DNA from 2 places in the Vibrio toranzoniae genome. Region 1 is predicted to be linked to the other one. Evidence: riboswitches for the same ligand, from Rfam matches in the RefSeq annotation. Region 1 holds a riboswitch; the other holds the start of a gene.
What was found. A riboswitch is a leader RNA that binds a small molecule or an ion and turns the genes downstream of it on or off. The one in region 1 is predicted to bind lysine.
Positions count from the first base shown of each region.

Region 2: it holds a riboswitch for lysine, as region 1 does, so the genes downstream of both, OCU50_RS08945 (Na+/H+ antiporter NhaC family protein) here and lysC (lysine-sensitive aspartokinase 3) in region 1, are expected to answer to the same signal.

Region 1 is NZ_AP025514.1:328,360-331,789, reverse strand. Features, by position in the region: gene OCU50_RS01540 (pyridoxal-phosphate-dependent aminotransferase family protein) at 175-1,320, opposite strand; lysine riboswitch at 1,497-1,674, shown strand; gene lysC (lysine-sensitive aspartokinase 3) at 1,783-3,150, shown strand; gene metH (methionine synthase) at 3,267-3,430, opposite strand, start outside.
Region 2 is NZ_AP025514.1:2,018,580-2,022,009, reverse strand. Features, by position in the region: gene OCU50_RS08955 (inosine/guanosine kinase) at 1-90, shown strand, start outside; gene OCU50_RS08950 (H-NS family histone-like protein) at 262-672, opposite strand; lysine riboswitch at 1,035-1,212, shown strand; gene OCU50_RS08945 (Na+/H+ antiporter NhaC family protein) at 1,325-2,917, shown strand; His leader region at 3,107-3,242, shown strand; gene hisG (ATP phosphoribosyltransferase) at 3,296-3,430, shown strand, end outside.

The DNA.
Region 1 (3,430 bases):
AATCCATATAGAGAAAGGTTATTTTAATACCAATCACAGTAAGTAGATGGTCATAAATAGCGTAGGAAAAAGCTTGAGAACAAGACAGAGGTTTTCGATAAGTAGTTATTCTACAATCAAAATTTCTAACGATGTTATCGAGTATTTTAACAAGCTAGGATGACCAGTTAATTACTACGATTGGTATAAGACATCTTGGAGCGCTTTTAAGCATAAGGCGACGTTCTCTTTTCGAGCACCATAACCCATCAGACCAATACGCCAAGCCTTACCAGCCAATGAACCAAGCCCCGCACCAATCTCAAGATTATATTCTTCCAACAACTGTGTCCTTACCTTAGCTTCATCAATCCCTTCAGGGAAATAAAGTGTATTAAGTTGCGGCAAGCGGCTCTCTTCATCAACGACAAACTTGAGTCCTAATGCTTCAACACCCTCTTTCAACTCTTGATGCATCGCATGGTGACGAGACCACGCATTATCTAAGCCTTCATTTTTCAATAGTACAAGAGCCTCATGCAGCGCATAAAGACTGTTTACAGGTGCAGTATGATGATAGCTACGCTTACCTTCACCACTCCAATAACCTAATACCAAGCTCTGGTCTAGGAACCAGCTTTGTACTGGTGATTGACGCGCCTTCATTTTCTCAACCGCACGCTGAGAGAAAGTCACCGGAGATAGTCCCGGTACACAAGACAGGCACTTTTGGCTGCCAGAATAAACCGCATCAAGCTGCCATTCATCAACCAACAACGGAACACCACCTAACGAGGTTACTGCATCAACAATCGTCAGAGCATTAAACTGACGAGCAATAGCTGAGATAGCTTGAGCATCCGATAACGCTCCAGTAGAGGTCTCTGCATGCACAAATGCGACAGCAACAGCATCGGGGTTTTCTGCCAATGCCTTTTCTACCTTTTCCACCGAGACGGGTTTGCCCCACTCGTCATCAACAAGTATCGCTTCGCCACCACAACGTACAACATTTTCTCGCATGCGCTCGCCGAAAACACCGTTCCGGCAAACAATCACCTTTTCACCAGGCTCAATCAAGTTAACAAAACAGGTTTCCATGCCCGCACTGCCCGGTGCAGAAACGGCAATCGTAAATTCATTTTCAGTTTGGAATGCATACTTAAGAAGTTGTTTAAGCTCATCCATCATCGCAATAAACAACGGATCTAGGTGACCAATCGTCGGACGGCTTAGAGCCTGCAGTACTTGAGGTGAGATATCAGAAGGACCTGGTCCCATTAACGTTCGGTGTGGTGGATAAAAACTATCGATAGCAGTAGTGAGTGTTAAATTAGACATGTGCATCCCTTACGTTAATGTTGTGAACATTCCACCCTAAAGCAAATCGATAACCTCAGCAATTAGCCATAAGTATTGAGGTCAAACCACTGTCACAGAATTGTTAAAATTATTTTTCAATTATCTCAAGTTACGGATTGACATTGTTACCGCAAACACGTTCAATGAAACGGCTATCTAGCAGAAGAGGAGCACTGCCCAGGCAGATGTTTTGTGGAACCGCATTTCCAATACAAAACATTTATGGGGAGCAGTGCCGAGATAATAAAAGGATGCAGGACCTTTATTATCGGTTGAGTGGGCTGAATCCCTTCAACTGTCGCCATTTCTATATGGTGAAGAGCTTCTGAGGTTACTATTCTAATAATTCCTCTCTTTTTGCTCTAAAACTCTCTTCGAAAAACATCGGACGTTGGATTACCCAACCGTAATTTTATTTTAGGAAGTCGTGGGAGATATATCGTGAGTGCATCTAATGTAGCTGGTTCTTTTAATGTCGCTAAGTTTGGTGGAACAAGTGTTGCCAACTTTGAAGCAATGAGCCGTTGTGCTGCCATTATTGAAAACAACTCAAAAACGAAACTGGTCGTAAGTAGCGCATGTTCTGGTGTTACCAACTTGCTTGTGGAACTCGCAAGCGGAGTTCAAGACAAAGCTCGCCGACAAGAATTGATGACGCAATTAGCCGACATCCACAATGCTATTCTTGACCAACTTGCTGATCCAATCAGCATCGAAAAAGAAGTTCACAGTATTCTTGATGACATTGCTAGCGCTGCTGAAGCGGCATCATTTCAAGCAAGTACTAAGCTGACTGATCACCTAGTGGCCTGTGGTGAGCTGATGTCGACACACATCCTAGCTCAAATCATTCGCGAGCGCGGAACACCTGCGGTTCGCTTTGATATTCGAGAAGTGATGCGCACCAATGATGATTTCGGAAAAGCAGAACCACAGCTAGAAGAGATTGCCGCTTTGGCAAAAGAGAAATTGATTCCACTGTGCCAGCAACAAGTTGTCGTTACCCAAGGCTTTATCGGTGCTGATAACGAAGGTAACACCACGACCCTAGGCCGCGGTGGCAGTGATTATTCAGCTGCACTGATTGCCGAGTCGGTACAAGCGATTGGCTTAGAAATCTGGACGGATGTTCCGGGTATCTATACTACCGATCCACGTATTGCTCCTAAGGCCTCTCCTATCCCAGAAATCAGCTTCAGTGAAGCATCGGAAATGGCAAACTTCGGCGCGAAGATCTTGCACCCTTCGACTCTCGTTCCTGCACTGCGCCATCAAATTCCAGTATTTGTCGGTTCTTCAAAAGCACCAGAATTAGGTGGAACTTGGATTCGCCAGCAAGTAGAAAGCTCTCCTCTATTCAGAGCACTTGCCCTACGCTGCAACCAAACCATGGTTACGCTGCGTAGCGCTAACATGTTCCATGCTTACGGTTTCCTTGCAAAAGTGTTCGAGATCCTTGCTAAACATAAGATCTCCGTCGATCTTATCACCACATCAGAGATCAGTGTTTCACTTACGTTGGATCAAACAGACACATCCGGTGGTGCTCCTGAATTACCAGAATCAGCGCGTATTGAGCTTGAAGAACTGTGTTCTGTCGATATTGAGCATGACCTGTGCCTTGTTGCTCTTATTGGTAACAACATGAGTGAAAGCAAAGGCTATGCAAAGCAAGTATTCGGCACTCTAGAAGATTTCAACCTGCGTATGATTTGCTACGGTGCAAGCCCTCATAACCTGTGCTTCCTGCTGAATGAGTCTGTTTCTAAGTTAGCGATTCAGAAACTTCACCAAGAATTATTTGAGTAGAAAGCCCGTTTATCATCGACTGATAAATAACTAAATCACGAATACAAAAAGGGTTGCAACCAAGCAACCCTTTCTCTTTTTTACTTGACGAATTCAAGCTCGTCATAGCTTAAAAGCTAATTAATGTTTGGACCTAACCACTTCTCAGCTTCTAACATATCCCAACCTTTACGATCGGCATAACTATCCACTTGATCCTGTTGAATCTGTGCAATAGCAAAGTATCGAGCATCAGGATGTGAAAAGTACATACCAGACACAGAAGCACCAGGCCACATCG
Region 2 (3,430 bases), 1.5 Mb from region 1:
TATGAAGTGTTAGTTCAACACTCACCTCGTTTATCTCGTGGTCTTCCTGAAAGAGAAGATAGCCTAGAAGAAGCTTACTGGGAAAGATAATACGCTTTACTTATCAAATTCATTTCTAGTGCTAAAAATGAAATATAAAAAAAGGCTTCGAAAGAAGCCTTTTTTATTTCTGAATATATTGAAGCCGTAAATAATACTTTGGTCGACTGTAATATTAATTCAATTGTTGAGTGTGTGGTGAGTCACCCACTGAAGGTTTAGCTAGATTGCAAACTCTTCTAGGGATTTACCAGCATCTAGTTGCTCTTGGATAGCTGAAGGCGTACGGCCTTGACCTGTCCAAGTTTTCTCGTTGCCGTTTGCGTCTACGTATTTGTATTTCGCTGGGCGAGGAGCGCGTTTAGCTTTAGTTGTTTTAGATTTTGCTTCACCAGAAAGAGCTGCAATAAGATCGGCAACATCAATTCCGTCTTTTGCAATTTGTTCAGCGATAGCAGAAAGCTTAGCTTCTTGTTCTGCTTTAGCAGCACGTTCTTCAGCTTCAGATTCTTGACGCTCTTGTACAACAATAGTTAGCTTGTCTAGCGCTTCTTCAAGTTGCTCAAGAGTTAATTCACGTGAGAATGCACGAAGGCTGCGGATATTTAATAAAGTTTTTGTTAATTCAGACATGATATTTCCCATCAAGGTAAACCAAATAATCCTGCTAATAATAAACAGAGCACAGGAATAAAACAAATAGTATTTCTAGTAAAGGTTATTTAAATATAAAAGTGAGATGAATAGTTGAAAATGAAGAGATACATTCCTCTATTGAATTTCTAATAATCATTAGAGTATCTAAAAATAGATATGTGACTTGTAGAGCAGCAACCTTATGTTGATTATTTTCTGGTATTACGTCACTAACAAAACCCTATTTTTCTCGGAATGATATGTTGCATTGTTGCTTTTGATGGGTACAATTGCGGCTACCTGATGCGATGCTTCAGTTAATTTATTGTTAAACTCTAGTTTCAATGGTTAATGATGTTATCGCACGTAGAGGTGCAATTATGAAGAGTAGTTATCGTTGGGGTGATGCCAATGAACGAGAATGAAAGGTGTAATTGCCGAAGTAAATTGTATATCTAAGCAATTTGCTGGGGTTGTGCTCAATAGGTACAACACTGCCATAGTCTTAATTTTAAACTATGGAGCGCTACTGTAGGGTTGGGTGAAGTGTTCACTTCCCTTTCGCTTAGTTCAACATGAGCTTGATAAATCGTATCAAGTTTATCTGCAGTAGATCTCTAGCCAAATAAAAAACTGGTTCTTGAAGATCATGAATTTAATAGATTTCGCAACATCACCTTTATCTTTGCTTCCTCCACTTGTGGCTTTAAGTCTTGCTATTGTTACCCGTCGTGTATTGGTTTCTTTGGGTGTTGGTATCGCTATGGGGGCTATTTTACTTGCTGACTATTCAGTAGGGAACGCAGCTAGCTACGTGTTTACCAAAGCTTCAGGAGTTTTCATCGAAGATGGTGGTATTAATACATGGAACATGAGCATTATCGCATTCCTAATTATTCTTGGAATGACAACTGCACTGTTAACACTGTCTGGCGGTACTCGTGCATTCGCTGAGTGGGCTCAATCCCGTGTTAAGAGCAAACGTGGTTCAAAACTACTTGCTGCTTTCCTAGGTGTATTCATCTTTGTTGATGATTACTTCAATAGCTTAGCGGTAGGTGCTATCTCTCGCCCTGTCACAGACCGTTTCTACGTATCGCGCGCTAAGCTTGCTTATATTCTCGATTCTACTGCGGCTCCAATGTGTGTGATCATGCCAGCTTCTAGCTGGGGTGCGTACATCATTACTATTATTGGTGGCATCTTAGTAACACACGGTGTGACAGAGTATTCTGCGCTGGGTGCTTACGTTCGTCTTATTCCAATGAACTTCTATGCGGTATTTGCACTTCTTATGGTGTTTGCCGTTGCATGGTTCGGCTTAGACGTAGGTAAAATGCGTGAACATGAAATTGAAGCATCTCAAGGCCGCGGTTTTGACGGAGACAACGATCAAAAGCAAGCTCACGATCTAAACGAAGAGCTAGATATTAAAGAGAGCGATAATGGTTCTGTATCTGATCTAGTGATGCCAATCGTATCGTTAATTGTAGCGACCGTTGCCGCAATGCTGTACACAGGCGGCCAAGCGCTGGCTGCTGATGGCCAAGCATTCAACCTCCTAGGTGCATTCGAAAACACTGATGTAGGTAAGTCTCTTGTTTATGGTGGTATTATTGGCTTGTTGTTTGCGTTAGCAACCGTGTTCAAGCAGAAGCTATCGATGTCTGACATCGCAAGAACGATGTGGATTGGTGCAAGCTCAATGTTTGGCGCTATCTTAATTCTTGTGTTTGCATGGACAATAGGTTCTGTAATCGGCGACATGAAAACAGGTTCGTACTTATCATCTCTAGCGACGGGCAACATCGACTACCACTGGCTACCTGTTATCTTGTTTCTTCTTGCTGGCCTGATGGCATTCTCAACAGGTACCTCTTGGGGTACGTTCGGTATCATGTTACCTATCGCGGGTGATATGTCTGCAGCATCTGATATCGCGCTAATTCTGCCGATGCTCAGTGCGGTTCTGGCTGGTTCTGTATTTGGTGACCATTGTTCTCCTATCTCAGATACAACGATTCTTTCTTCGACAGGGGCTCGTTGTAACCATATTGATCACGTCGCAACTCAGCTTCCTTACGCGTTGTCTGTGGCACTCGTGTCGTGTATCGGTTTTATCACCCTAGGTATGACTGCATCGATTGCTATTGCATTTAGCTCTGCATCTCTAGCATTTGTTTTTGTGTGTTTTGTATTAGCTTATTTCTCTCGTAGTAAAATGGCGAAGTGCAAAAGCTAATCTGCACTTGATCTAATAATGAAAAGGGAGACTATGGTTTCCCTTTTTTGTGCCTGCTGAATGAATTTGAAATTTAGTGAAAAAAGTTAAAATTAATAGTTGAAAAAGGATGTCAGCTTAGTTAGTGTGGATACAAGTCAGCAAACAACCTAAGAGCCGATTAAGTATGCGTAAATTAGTAATGAACATTCATCACCATCATCACCCTATCTAGTCTTTCGGGGAGATTTACGTATACCCGGGAGCAGGAATTCTCCCGGAGGTTAAGTCAAAACATTTAGATTTAAACCCTCGGGACGACAAAGTCTTCCGAGGGTTTTTTAGTTTTAGCGCTTTTAAATAATCAATAAATTCAAATATTTGCACAGGGATACAGCAATGCAGACACAACGCCTAAGAATCGCAATTCAAAAGAAAGGTCGCTTAAGTAAAGAGTGCCAAGAGCTACTAAAAAAATGTGGTGTTAAATTTAACATCATGGGTGAGCGCTTAGTGGTTCACTCACTAAATATG